2 regions of the Pseudomonas sp. 43A genome follow, and region 1 is predicted to be linked to the other one. Evidence: predicted binding sites of a transcription regulator. Region 1 holds the regulator's gene; the other holds the start of a gene.
What was found. Region 1 encodes FliA, which starts transcription of late flagellar genes. Its sites were predicted from a motif close to CTAAAGTTTNNNNNNNNNNNGCCGNTAA; they were not measured.
Positions count from the first base shown of each region.

Region 2: a site for FliA is predicted at 2,765-2,792, ahead of flgM (flagellar biosynthesis anti-sigma factor FlgM). Genes of this name have one in related genera too.

Region 1 is NZ_CP054880.1:5,284,772-5,292,130, forward strand. It holds gene HUW52_RS23090 (chemotaxis response regulator protein-glutamate methylesterase) at 1-47, opposite strand, end outside; gene HUW52_RS23095 (chemotaxis protein CheA) at 97-2,376, opposite strand; gene HUW52_RS23100 (protein phosphatase CheZ) at 2,431-3,219, opposite strand; gene HUW52_RS23105 (chemotaxis response regulator CheY) at 3,238-3,609, opposite strand; gene fliA (RNA polymerase sigma factor FliA) at 3,776-4,516, opposite strand; gene fleN (flagellar synthesis regulator FleN) at 4,513-5,343, opposite strand; gene flhF (flagellar biosynthesis protein FlhF) at 5,460-6,800, opposite strand; gene flhA (flagellar biosynthesis protein FlhA) at 6,812-7,359, opposite strand, start outside.
Region 2 is NZ_CP054880.1:2,060,715-2,068,073, reverse strand. It holds gene cheR (protein-glutamate O-methyltransferase CheR) at 29-856, opposite strand; gene HUW52_RS09175 (chemotaxis protein CheV) at 903-1,835, opposite strand; gene flgA (flagellar basal body P-ring formation chaperone FlgA) at 1,918-2,679, shown strand; gene flgM (flagellar biosynthesis anti-sigma factor FlgM) at 2,828-3,154, shown strand; gene HUW52_RS09160 (flagella synthesis protein FlgN) at 3,203-3,670, shown strand; gene HUW52_RS09155 (flagellar brake protein) at 3,759-4,505, shown strand; gene HUW52_RS09150 (MFS transporter) at 4,578-5,957, opposite strand; gene HUW52_RS09145 (glutamine synthetase family protein) at 6,026-7,267, opposite strand.

The DNA.
Region 1 (7,359 bases):
CGGCGGAAAAAACCCGAATCGTCCACCACCAGGACTTTGACTGCCATAAACACTCCATTAGGTGCAGCGGGACGTTGTCGCCCCGCCGCCCCGGATTCAAATACGCCGTGCGGCGTAACGCTTGAGCATGCTTGGAACATCGAGAATCAGCGCGATGCGGCCGTCACCGGTAATGGTGGCGCCGGACATGCCCGGAGTGCCCTGCAGCATTTTGCCCAATGGCTTGATGACCACTTCTTCCTGGCCGACCAGTTGATCGACGACGAAGCCGATCCGCTGAGTGCCCACCGAAAGGATCACCACGTGGCCTTCACGCTGCTCTTCGTGAGCGGCGGAGCTGACCAGCCAGCGCTTGAGGTAGAACAATGGCAGCGCCTTGTCCCGCACGATCACCACTTCCTGACCGTCGACGACGTTGGTGGTCGACAGGTCGAGGTGAAAGATTTCGTTGACGTTGACCAACGGGAACGCAAACGCCTGATTGCCGAGCATGACCATCAGGGTTGGCATGATCGCGAGGGTCAGCGGCACCTTGATGACGATTTTCGAGCCCTGGCCCTTGGTCGAGTAGATGTTGATCGAACCGTTGAGCTGGGAAATCTTGGTCTTCACCACGTCCATGCCGACACCACGGCCGGACACGTCGGAGATCTCGGTCTTGGTCGAGAAACCCGGGGCGAAAATCAGGTTGTAGCACTCGGTATCGCTGAGGCGATCGGCCGCGTCCTTGTCCATCACCCCGCGTTTTACCGCGATGGCACGCAGGACGTTCGGGTCCATGCCTTTACCGTCATCGGAAATCGACAGCAGGATATGGTCACCCTCTTGCTCGGCAGCCAAAACAACACGGCCGCCACGGGCCTTGCCCGACGCTTCGCGTTCTTCCGGCGACTCGATGCCGTGGTCGACAGCGTTGCGCACCAAGTGGACCAGCGGGTCGGCCAAGGCCTCGACAAGGTTTTTGTCGAGGTCGGTTTCTTCACCCACCAGTTCCAGATTGATCTCTTTCTTCAACTGACGCGCCAGATCTCGAACCAGACGCGGGAAGCGCCCGAAGACCTTCTTGATCGGCTGCATCCGCGTCTTCATCACGGCGGTCTGCAAGTCAGCGGTGACCACGTCGAGGTTCGACACGGCCTTTTGCATGGCTTCATCGCCGCTGTTCAGACCCAGGCGCACCAGACGGTTACGCACCAGCACCAACTCGCCGACCATGTTCATGATTTCGTCGAGACGTGCCGTGTCGACGCGCACGGTGGTTTCGGCTTCGCTCGCCGGTTTTTCCGGTGGCGGTGTCGCCGGCGCACGGGTCGGAGCCGGAGCCGGAGCCGGAGCAGCAGCGGCCGGTTTCGGCGCTTCGGCTTTCGGCTCAGGCTTGGCGGCAGGCTTGGGCGCTGCAGCAGCGGCCGGTGCCTTGGCAGCAGGCGTGGCGACAGTCGAAGCACTGCCAGCAGCAGCGGTGCCGACTTCGGAGAACTTGCCTTTGCCGTGCAGTTCGTCGAGCAGCGATTCGAACTCGTGATCGCTGATCAGATCGCTGCCGGCCGCCGCCGCAACCGGTGCGGCTGGCGCAGGTGCCGAGGCAATCGCCGATTCCAGCGCATCCACGGCAAAGTTGCCCTTGCCATGCAACTGATCGAGCAAGGCTTCGAATTCGTCGTCGGTGATGTCAGAGCTGTCGCCCTTGGCCGGAGCCGCAGGGGCTGCCGCCGCTGGCGCAACCGCGTCCACCGCAAACTGGCCCTTGCCGTGCAGTTGATCGAGCAACGACTCGAACTCGGCATCGGTGATTTCATCGCTCGCGGCTTCAGCGGCCGTTTGCGCAGGTGCGGCAGCGGCCGGGGCTTCAGCTTCAGCCTTGACGGCGTTCAGCGAGTCCAGCAGTTGTTCAAATTCGTTATCGGTGATGTCGCCCGACGCGTCGCCTTCGACGACCAGTTCTTCGATCATCTCGGCCACCGGCGAAGCCGGGGCTGCGTCCGCCGATTGCGGTTCGGCCAGGCGCGCCAGGGCAGCCAGCAGTTCCGGGGTGGCGGCGGTGATCGGAGCACGCTCACGAACCTCAGTGAACATGCTGTTCACCGCGTCCAGTGCTTCGAGGACAACGTCCATCAGTTCTGCATCAACGCGACGCTCACCCTTACGCAGGATGTCGAACACGTTTTCGGCGATGTGACAGCACTCCACCAGCTCATTGAGCTGAAGGAAGCCGGCGCCCCCTTTTACAGTGTGGAAACCGCGAAAAATTGCGTTGAGCAGATCTGCGTCATCCGGGCGGCTTTCCAGCTCGACCAGTTGTTCGGACAGTTGCTCAAGAATCTCGCCGGCCTCAACCAGGAAATCCTGAAGGATCTCTTCATCGGCGCCGAAGCTCATTAATGGGGTGCTCCTACAGGTCTAAAAACCCAAAAAACCTAAAATTCCAAAACTCTAGAACCCGAGGCTGGATAACAAATCGTCCACATCGTCCTGACCGGACACAACGTCTTCTCGTTTATCGGCATGAATCTGCGGACCTTCACCCTGCGAGAGATGTTTTTGTGGATCTTTTTCTGCAAGCATCGCGGCGCGGTCATGTTCGATGCCCGCAAAGCGGTCCACCTGACTGGCCATGAGCACGAGCTTGAGCAAATTGCTTTCGACTTCGGTGACCAGTTGGGTCACACGCTTGATCACCTGACCGGTCAGGTCCTGGTAATCCTGGGCCAGCAGGATGTCGTTGAGATTGCTCGACACCGCACGGTTGTCCGTGCTGCTGCGTGACAGAAAACCGTCAACCCGGCGCGCCAGTTCACGGAACTCTTCAGCCCCGACCTCGCGACGCATGAAGCGACCCCAATCGGCGCTCAACGTCTGGGCTTCGTCAGCCAGACTGTTGACCACCGGCGTGGCGCTTTCCACCAGATCCATGGTGCGGTTGGCCGCGGCTTCTGTCAGCTTGACCACATAGCCCAGGCGTTCGGTGGCGTCGGTGATTTGCGACACTTCCTCGGCCTGCGGCATGTTCGGGTCGATCTGGAAGTTGACGATCGCACTGTGCAATTCACGTGTGAGCTTGCCCACTTCCTGGTACAGGCCACGGTCACGGGTCTGATTGAGCTCATGGATCAGTTGCACAGCGTCGCCGAACCTGCCTTTTTCAAGGCTTTCGACCAGTTCGACCGCGTGTTTTTTCAGGGTCGACTCGAAATCGCCCTGTGAAGATTCGTTATGCTCCATAGCTCCCCCGCGCGTTCATCAGCCGATGCGTTCGAAAATCTTCTCGATTTTGTCTTTCAACGCCTGAGCCGTGAAAGGTTTGACTACGTAGCCGTTTACACCGGCCTGAGCGGCTTCAATGATCTGCTCGCGCTTGGCTTCTGCAGTCACCATCAGCACGGGCAGGTGCTTGAGTTTTTCATCGGCACGCACGTGGCGCAGCAGGTCGATACCGGTCATGCCCGGCATGTTCCAGTCCGTTACCAGAAAGTCGATGCTTCCGCTGTTGAGCACTGGAATGGCAGTCACGCCATCGTCAGCCTCGACGGTGTTGGTGAACCCAAGATCACGCAGCAGGTTCTTGATGATCCGCCGCATCGTTGAGAAGTCATCAACGATGAGGATTTTCATGTCTTTGTTCAATTCGACCTCCAAGCAGTCTTAAACGCGCCCAGCACCTGGACGCGCCACTTCAATCAATCGGCGCAGCACTCGAAGACTGTCTGGAGCACAACAGAGCAAGACCGGTGCCGTTCATCACCGCACCAGCCTCGTTCGCAGTGTCCCCACACTGCCTTCAGCGCGCTCGCCACTCCCCCAAACGCCCCCGCAAACGGGCCGCGCACTGGCTGTGTAACTGGCTGACCCGCGATTCACTGACGCCAAGGACTTCACCGATCTCCTTGAGGTTCAGCTCTTCGTCGTAGTACAGCGCCAACACCAGTCGCTCACGCTCCGGCAAATTGGCAATCGCGTCCGCCAACGCGGCCTGGAAACGTTCATCTTCCAGATCGCGTGACGGCTCAAGATGAGCACTCGCGCCATCCTCGTGCAGCCCTTCGTGTTCGCCGTCCTGCAACAGGTCGTCGAAACTGAACAGGCGGCTGCCCAAGGTGTCATTCAAAATCCCGTAGTAATCGTCGAGACTCAATTGGAGTTCGGCTGCAACCTCGTGATCTTTAGCGTCACGGCCGGTTTTAGCTTCAATTGAGCGAATTGCGTCGCTGACCATACGGGTATTGCGGTGAACCGAGCGTGGCGCCCAGTCCCCTTTGCGCACTTCGTCGAGCATCGCGCCGCGGATTCGTATGCCCGCGTATGTTTCGAAACTGGCGCCTTTGCTGGCGTCATATTTGGTCGAGACTTCGAGCAGGCCGATCATCCCGGCCTGGATCAGGTCTTCGACCTGCACACTGGCCGGCAAGCGCGCCAGCAAGTGATAGGCAATGCGTTTGACCAGCGGCGCGTAACGCTCGATCAGCTCGTACTGAGCGTCGCGTGCCGACTTCTTGTAGTAGTTCATACCGCTAGCGGTCATAGCACGGGCCCTGCCGTTTGCTGCACGAGGCGCTCGACGAAAAACTCAAGGTGGCCACGCGGGTTGGCGGGCAGCGGCCAGGTGTCGACCTTCTGCGCGATCGCCTTGAACGCCAGTGCGCACTTGGAACGCGGAAAGGCTTCGTACACCGCGCGCTGCTTCTGCACCGCTTTACGCACGCTTTCGTCGTAAGGCACGGCGCCGACGTATTGTAGAGCGACGTCAAGGAAGCGATCCGTGACCTTGGTCAACTTGGCGAACAGGTTGCGCCCTTCTTGCGGGCTCTGCGCCATGTTGGCCAGAACGCGGAAACGGTTCATGCCGTAATCGCGGTTGAGCAGTTTGATCAGCGCGTAGGCGTCAGTGATCGAGGTTGGCTCGTCGCAGACCACCAGCAACACTTCCTGGGCTGCACGTACAAAACTGACTACCGAGTCACCAATACCCGCAGCGGTGTCGATCACCAACACGTCGAGATTGTCGCCGATGTCGCTGAACGCCTGAATCAGGCCGGCATGTTGCGCCGGGCTCAGGTGAACCATGCTCTGTGTGCCGGACGCGGCCGGGACGATACGAATGCCGCCGGGGCCTTGCAACAGCACGTCGCGCAATTCGCAACGGCCTTCGATCACGTCGGCCAGTGTGCGTTTAGGGGTCAGACCCAACAAAACGTCGACGTTCGCCAGTCCCAGATCGGCGTCCAGCAGCATGACCCGACGGCCAAGCTCTGCCAGCGCCAGAGACAAGTTCACTGACACGTTAGTCTTGCCGACGCCACCTTTGCCGCCGGTCACCGCGATCACCTGTACGGGATGCATGCTGCCCATGTTATTTCTTTACCTTGTCTTGCATAGACGGAGGCCACATTACTGGCTGCGCGTTCACAACCGGAACAATGCATGGCAGACCATCGATGTAGGTACAAAAACTGTTCATGAATACCTCAGCCTACCTGCTTGGTCGGGCTGTGATAGATATCAGCGAACATGTCAGCCATGGCTTCTTCGCTGGGTTCTTCCTGCATTTGCACGCTGACGGCGCGGCTGACCAGTTGATGACGGCGCGGCAGATGCAGATCATCCGGAATCCGTGGGCCATCGGTCAGGTACGCGACCGGCAATTCATGACTGATCGCCAGGCTCAACACTTCGCCAAGGCTGGCCGTTTCATCCAGTTTAGTCAGGATGCAGCCGGCAAGCCCGCAACGCTTGTAACTGTGATAAGCGGCGGTTAGAACCTGTTTCTGGCTGGTGGTTGCCAAGACCAGATAATTTTTTGAACGAATGCCACGTCCGGCCAGACTTTCCAGCTGCATGCGCAGGGCTGGATCGCTGGCTTGCAGGCCGGCAGTATCGATCAATACCACGCGTTTGCGCAGCAGTGGATCCAGCGCCTGCACCAGCGATTGGCCCGGATCGACGTGGGTCACCGGCACATTGAGAATGCGGCCCAGCGTCTTCAGTTGTTCCTGCGCACCGATGCGGAAACTGTCCATGCTCACCAGCGCAACATTCTGCGCGCCGTATTTCAGCACATAACGCGCGGCAAGCTTGGCGAGTGTAGTGGTCTTGCCCATGCCGGCCGGGCCGACCATGGCAATGATACCGCCCTCTTCCAGTGGCTCGACTTCCGGTACGGCAATCATCCGTGCCAGATGCGCGAGGAGCATGCGCCAGGCCTGACGCGGTTCTTCGATATCAGTGATCATCGCCAGCAGATCACGCGACAACGGACCGGACAGGCCGATACGTTGCAGACGGCGATACAGGTTGGCTTGCGCCGGACGGCTGCCTTGCAGCTGATTCCAGGCCAGGGTGCCGAGCTGAACTTCCATCAGCTCGCGCAGGCTGTTCAATTCGAAACGCATCGAATCCAGTGCGCGCGGATCAACACCGCCGGAGGACTGCGCAGGCGCCGGGGCTGGACGCGCCGGGGCGGCGTAAGTCGGCTCGCTCAGCGGTTCAGCGGCAGTCAGCGGCAGGCCAGCCGTCAACGGCAGCCCGGCGAAGATCTGGCGATTGCTATTGCCGTCGGCTTCGCCACGCAGGCTCAGTTCGGCCTGGGCGGTGACAATGCGCGATTGGGTCTTGCGCAGTTCGTCTTCGAGCTCCATGTTCGGAACCCGTGGCGCCAGCGCCGACAGTTTGTAATCCAGTGCCGCCGTCAGCTCGACACCGCCGGCAATGCGGCGGTTGCCAATGATGGCGGCATCAGCGCCCAGCTCATCACGAACCAGCTTCATGGCCTGACGCATATCGGCGGCAAAGAAACGCTTAACTTGCATAAACCACTACCTCAGCCGTTGGGCCCTACTGTCGCAACGATGGTCACTTGCTTGTTGTCCGGTATTTCCTGGTAGGCCAGCACATGCAATCCAGGGACTGCGAGGCGGCCAAAGCGCGAGAGCATCGCGCGGATCGGGCCAGCGACCAAAAGGATCACCGGCTGACCTTGCATTTCCTGACGCTGCGCCGCTTCGATGAGCGAACGTTGCAGCTTCTCGGCCATGCTTGGCTCCAGCAGAACGCCCTCTTCTGAGCCTTGTCCTGCCTTCTGCAGACTATTGAGCAATATTTGTTCCAACCTTGGTTCCAAGGTGATCACAGGCAGCTCCGACTCAGTACCTACAATGCTTTGGACGATGGCGCGGGATACGCCGACCCGCACAGCAGCCACCAACGCGGCGGTATCTTGACTCTTCGCCGCGTTGTTGGCGATGGCTTCGGCAATGCTGCGGATATCGCGCACCGGCACGTGTTCGGCCAGCAGCGCCTGTAGCACTTTGAGCAGTTGCGACAGCGACACCACGCCCGGCACCAGTTCTTCAGCCAGTTTCGGCGAGC
Region 2 (7,359 bases), 3.2 Mb from region 1:
CCTGCCGTTTTTTGTGTTGCCGATGCAATCACTTCGCCTGGTAAATGATCCCCGGACTGCACTGCACCATCTGGTAATGGTCCGGCAACCCGTTCAGCGCTTCGGAAGCGCCAAGGAACAGATAACCGCCCGGCTTCAACGTGCTGTGAATGCGCAACAGGATGTCTTTCTTCACTTCGGCAGAGAAGTAGATCAACACGTTGCGGCAGAACACGATGTCAAACTTGCCCAGCGCGGCATAGCTGTCGAGCAGGTTGAACGAGCGGAACTCCACGCGATTCTTGATCGGCGCCTTGATCACCCAGCGCCCCGGCCCTTTCGGGTCGAAGTAACGCTGCAAACGTTCCGGCGACAAACCACGACCGATCGCCAGGCTGTCGTACTCGCCGGTCTTGCAGTTGGTCAGCATCAGGCCAGACAGATCAGTGGCAACGATCTGCACGCCCATCTTCAACTGACCGAGGTTGGTGCGCTCGAACTCGTCGATCGACATCGACAGCGAGTACGGTTCCTGGCCCGACGAGCACGCCGCCGACCAGATCCGCAGACGCTGGTTGGGGCTGGCCTTGATCGCTTCAGGCAGCACCTTGTTCTTCAAGACTTCAAACGGATAGGTATCACGAAACCACAAGGTTTCGTTGGTCGTCATGGCATCGACCACCTGCTCGCGCAAACCGCTGCGCGGCTGGGTCTGGATGCGCTGAACCAGCTCACCCAGGGATTTGATGCCTTGCTGCTCCATCAGTTTGTTGAGACGGCTCGAGACCAGGTACTGCTTGTTTTCACCGAGCAAAATGCCACAGGCTTTTTCCAGGAAGACCCGGAACTGTTCGAAATCCAAATTACCCGTAGACAATGATGCCGCCTCTTAAATCGTGTTGACTGCCAGGGACAAAACGCCCCTAGCTGATATCTGCTGCTTTGATCCGGTCGACTACCCGGGATGCCAGGTCATCAGGGCGGAATTTGGCTAAAAAGTCATCGGCACCGACTTTCTTGACCATCGCCTGATTGAATACCCCGGACAACGAAGTATGCAGGATGATGTGAAGCTTTTGCATGCGCGCGTCGCCGCGGATTTCCGCCGTCAGGGTGTACCCGTCCATCTCCGGCATCTCGATGTCGGAAATCATCATCAGGAACTCTTCTTCCGGCTTCTTGCCTTCATCGACCAGCTTGCGCAGGTAATCCAGCGCCTGCTTGCCGTCGTTCAGCGCCACCACTTCGACACCGATCGTCTGTAGACAACGCGTGACCTGCTTGCGCGCCACCGACGAGTCATCGACCGTCAAGACACGCAACGACAGTGCCTTGGTCTGGGTCTCGACATCGACCACGCCCACCGAAATCGCTTCCGGTGTCGGCGCAACTTCCGCCAGCACTTTCTCGACGTCGATGATTTCGACTAACTGATTGTCCACTCGAGTCACAGCGGTCAGGTAGTGATCGCGACCCGTGCCCTTGGGCGGTGGATGAATCTCTTCCCAGTTCATGTTGACGATGCGCTCCACCGAGCGGACCAGGAAACCCTGGGTCTTGGTGTTGTACTCCGTGATGATCACGAACGGGTTGTTCTTGTCTTTCAACGCTCCGGAACCGGTGGCCATTGCCAGATCAAGGATCGGAATGGTTGCCCCCCGGATATTTGCCACCCCGCACACGACAGGACTGGACTTGGGCATCAACGTCAGCGACGGGCATTGCAACACTTCCCGTACCTTGAACACGTTGATTCCATAGAGCTGCTGACCGTCAAGACGGAACAACAACAGCTCCAGGCGATTCTGCCCTACCAGTTGCGTGCGCTGGTTCACCGAATCCATTACACCAGCCATGCCCAGACTCCTACACCAACGCCAAGTGTTGTTGCGACGCACATTCATTGCTAAACGGCACGGCGCTTGCTTTTTAACTCGTATGAACGCTCAAACGACATTTTTCCGACACCTGACCTCCCGCGCTCGCAAAAGCCTTTGCGCGATGTCAGCCGTCTGCTGCTTTTTCGCTGGCAGCCCTGCCATTGCTGATGCGGTTACCTTGCCTGACATGCTTATCGGCGTCACTCAGGGCTTTCTTGAGTTCACCGTAGAAGACTATCTGGCTACCAGTCAAACGGAAGGCCGCTACGAAATCGAAGTAAACCAGCTCGACCCCCGTATGCGCATGCCTATGTGCGACAAGGAATTGACAGCCACGCTGGAGAGTCCGGCACGCCCGCTGGGCCGGGTTACCGTGAAGGTTCGCTGCGAAGGCGCCTCGCCATGGACCGTGTTCGTGCCCGCTCAAGTCCGCCTGTTTCGCGAGATTGTGACCACCACCCGACCGCTCAAACGTGCCGGGATTATCGAACCACAGGACGTGACCCTGCGTGAGCGCGACGTGAGCACGATCAACCAAGGCTTTCTGACCTCGGTAGACGAAGCGATCGGGCAGAAATTGACCCGACCAACGGTAGCCGATCAGGTCATTACCCTGGTTCATCTGGAACAGGCGGAAGTCATTCGCAAAGGTGATCAAGTGGTCATCACCGCCCGCAGCGGCACGCTCGCCGTGCGCATGCCCGGTGAAGCGCTGGCCAATGGCGGTTTGAAAGAGCAGATCCGCGTGAAAAACCTCAACTCGCAACGGGTCATCAAGGCGCAAGTCACCGCGCCGGGCCAAGTGGAAGTGGCGATGTAGAAAACTGGCGCTGACCTCGGCTGTTCCCTAAACTGTGCCGCAGCAGGACACGCGCCGGCGCATGCAAGGCTCATTGTAAATGTGCCTAAAGTTTTCCAGGGGATGGCCGAAAACATGGCAAGCGTCCAAATTCCCAGAGGTTTTTATCATGGTCATCGATTTCAGCCGTTTGAACAGCTCCTCGTCACTTACGGGCAGTACACGTACCAGCAACGCCAAGGAAACCGCCGAAACCGGCACCTCCGCGCCGCTGAATACCCCGGCCGAACAGGCCAGTACCGCAAAAAGCGGGGAATCGGTACACCTCAGCAATGAGGCTCAACAGTTGCAGAAGGTCACTGACAAGCTGCGCGATCAACCTGCTGTCGACAAAGCCCGTGTGGCCGAGTTGAAAGCCGCGATTGCCGATGGCAGCTATAAAGTCGACAGCAACCGTGTAGCCAGCAAACTGCTCAACTTCGAAGCCCAGCGCTAGGCCTTTGCCTGCGCCAGGCTTTTGGACGCTTAAAACCCAAGGCCAGCCATGCACGACACTAATTTATTGCAATTGATCAACGACGACTTTGCTCCAGCTCAACAATTGCTGGAGTTGTTGCAAACCGAATCCCTCGCGTTGCACGGTCGCGACATGCCCCTGCTGGAAGAAATTCTGGCGCACAAACAGGCGTTGATCATTCTGCTTGAACAGCATGGCCGCAAGCGCAGTGAAATCCTCGCCAGCCTCAATCTGCCGACTGATCGTACAGGTCTTGAGCAATTGGCTGGCCAGTCGAGCATTGGCGAGCAGTTGTTGACGCAAGGCGACGCATTGACCGATCTGATCGCTCAATGCCAGGCCGCCAACCTCAAGAATGGTCAGTCGATCCAGATCCAGCAGGCCGCCACGACCAATCAGCTGAAGATCCTCACGGGTGGTGAAGCGCCGGCGCTGTATAACGCCAGCGGTACTTTTGCCAAACCCGCCACACCGCGTCCGCTCAGCCAGGCATGAGCCGTTGATGCGCCAGCTCTATCAACCCGCGGAACATGCTGGCAAAATGCTGGCTAGTCGTCATATTTTGTCTGGAGATTGATAAACCGTGTCCAACGCCCTCAGCGCGGATGATGCTCCGCAGCCCCCTAAGGTGCTTACCACGCCACTGGAAATCTCCAGCAACCTGCGCCAGCTGCAAGAAAGCCACGATCCGCTGATCATCACCTTTCATGAGCGCAGCCAGCGCTTCCAGAGCTACCTGATCAAAGTTGACCGCGACAGCGCTTCGATCGCACTGGACGAGATGATCCCGCGTGATGGCGAACGCTTTCTGCTGGCCGGCGAGCCGTTCAAGGTCGAAGGTTTTCATGACGGTGTGCGCATTGCCTGGGAATGCACCGGCACACTGAACATCGAAGAGTCCGAAGGTGATCGTTTCTACACCGGCGAACTGCCGACCGAAGTGGTTTACCACCAGCGCCGCAATGCTTTCCGCGCCGCGCTGAAATTGACTGATCTGGTCAGCGTTGAACTGGGCGGCGAAAAGCTCAAGGCGCCGATCAACGGCAAACTGCTGGATATCTCCGCGACCGGCTGCAAGCTGCGCTTCGAAGGCGATATCACTGATCGTCTGCAATTGGGTCAGGTCTATGACCGTCTGATCGCCCCGCCGCTGTTCGGCAACCAGCCGACCTCCGTCGAACTGCGCTATCTGCACTTCGAAGAAAAACTCAACATCACCTTTGCCGGCCTGCGCTTCCACAACATCAGTGGTCAGGCCGCGCGCAACGTTGAGCGTTTCGTTTATCAGTTGCAACGTGAAGCACGCCGTTTCGATAAAGACGATATGTGATTCTTAGCGACAATAAAAAGGGCAGTCCCTGGCGGGGCTGCCCTTTTTTACGCGCGCTGTGTTTTGTTCAGTTCAGGGTCTGCCACCGCTGAGATCAGGCGCAGGATTATCGGTATCCGGTTCGACTTCTGCCGCAGGCTCTGCCTGAGTAGCAGGTTCAGGCTCGGGATTTGCCGGCGTCTGCACAGGGTCCTGCACCATCTGCTCCTGCACCACCTGCTCGTCGACCCGAGGGTCGAGGGCAGCCACCAGTGGCGAGCTGGACATGCTGTCCGGCATGGCCACGTGATGCAGCGGCGCGTCGTCGACCTGATGCAGATTGGTCACGGCTTTCGGCCGGATCCGCCACACCAGCACCAGCGCGAAGAAGCTGAAGAACGCATACAGGCTCTGGCTGCCGAACAGCTTCATCAGCACACCCGCCAGCAACGGCCCGATGCTCGCGCCGACCCCATAGGTCACCAACAACATTGCTGTCAGCGACACCCGGCGATCCCCTTCCACGTGGTCATTGGAGAATGCCACCGCCAGTGGATACAGACAGAACTGCACCAGCGAACAGAGAAAGCCAACCCCGAACAGCACCTCAAGCGGCACCTGCGGCAACACCGCCAACGGCAATGCCGCCACCGCCAGGAACCCGGCAAAGCAGCGAATCAGCAGCGCCCGGTCATAGCGGTCAGACAGCCAGCCCAACGGCCACTGCACCAGCAAACCGGCAAAGATGCAGCTACCCATGAACAGACCGACCTGCTCGGTCGACAGCCCCTGTTGCGAGGCATACAACGGCGCCAGACCGTAGAACGAGCCGATGATCAAACCGGCGCCCAGCACCGTACTCAACGACTGCGGCACCCGCTTGATAAAGAAGCGCGGCTCCATCGGCGCCGGATGCAGCGGCGCCGGGTGAATCCTTCGAGTCAATGTCACAGGCACCAGACACAGCGCGAAGCACAGCGCGACCAGCATCAGCAGTTCAAGACCCAAGCCCGGGTGCATGACCAGAATCAGTTGACCGAGCACCAGACCAAGGTATGAAGCGATCATGTAACCGCTGAACACCAGGCCACGCTGATTGGCGTCCGCCTGCTCGTTGAGCCAGCTCTCGATCACCATGTATTGGCACATCATGCCCAGACCGACGATGGTCCGCAGCACCAGCCACGCCGGCAGCCAATCGACCAGACCATGGCCAAGCACCGCCGCACCGACGATCCCGGCACACGCTGAATAAGCACGGATATGCCCGACCCGGGCGATCAGCCGGTGACCGATCTTGCCGCCCAGCACCAGGCCGAAATAGTTGGCCGCCATCAGCGCACCGACCCAGAGGCCGTCGACGTTGTCAGCGGCCAGACGCAAGGCCAGATAAGTGGATAGAAGGCCCGAGCCGATCAACATCATCAGCGAGGCGAAATACAGCGCTCGAAAGGATTTCCAGATTTGGCGCATCGGCGTTCCGAGCGGCTCCTTGCAGTAAATACCGGGCTATCAAACGATAGCCCGATGGCGACAGTTCGTCAGGCCTGGGCTGCTAGAACACGCCGTTCCCAGGGAGTGATTTCATCAAAGAAGCTGGTCAACTCCATGGTCTTCGAAGCGATGTAGCCTTCGATGAACTCCTGTCCGAACAGTTCCCTCGCCAATTGGCTACGTTTCAGACGTTCGAGCGCGGCGTGTAAGGTACACGGCAGCGAAAGATTGTCCGGCACCTCGAACTCCCCCTGAATCGCCTCGGTCGGTTCCAACTCGTGCTCGATCCCATGCAAACCGGCGGCCAGACTGGCAGCGATTGCCAGATACGGATTGGCATCGGCACCCGGCAAGCGGTTCTCGACCCGTCGAGCAACCGGCGAACTCGCCGGAATTCGCAGACCCGCCGCACGGTTGTCGTGGGACCAGCACGCGTTATTCGGTGATGCGTACGGATGGCACAGACGCTGATAGGAGTTCACGTTTGGGGCAAACAACGCGGTGAAATCAGCCATGCCTGCCTGCTGCCCACCAATGAAGTGGCGGAACATCGCCGTCGGCTCACCCTGCTCGTCACTGAAGACATTCTTGCCGCTGCGGCTGTCGACGATGCTCTGGTGAATGTGCATCGAACTGCCCGGCGTGTGCGCCAGCGGCTTGGCCATGCACACCACGCTCAGGCCGTGCTTGAGCGCGACTTCCTTGAGCAGGTGCTTGAACAGGAATGTCTGGTCGGCGAGCAACAGCGGATCGCCGTGCAGCAGATTGATCTCGAACTGGCTGACGCCCATCTCATGCATGAAGGTATCGCGCGGCAGGCCGAGGGCCGCCATGCATTTATAGACTTCATTGAAGAACGGCCGCAGACCGTTATTGGAACTGACGCTGAACGCCGACTGGCCATCCTCGCGGCGACCATCGAGGCCAACCGGTGGACGGAACGGCTGAGTCGGATCGCTGTTCGGCGCGAACACGAAGAATTCCAGTTCTGTGGCCACCACCGGCGCCAGACCGCGTGCCGCATACCGAGCGATGACCGCTTTGAGTTGCCCCCGGGTCGACAGATTGGAGCTTTCGCCGGTCAGTTCATCGGCGTCGCAAATGGCCAAGGCACGCGGGTCGTCACTCCATGGCAAACGATGGATCTGGGTCGGTTCGGCAATCAGCGCAAGATCGCCGTCATCACTGCCGTAAAACCGCGCGGCCGGGTAACCGCCCATGATGCATTGCAGCAGCACACCCCGCGCCAGCTGCAGACGCCGCCCTTCGAGAAAACCCTCGGCGGTCATCACCTTGCCCCGAGGTACGCCGTTCAAATCCGGCGTGACACATTCAATCTCATCAATGCCCGTCAGTCGCTGCGCGAGTGAACGCTGGCCAT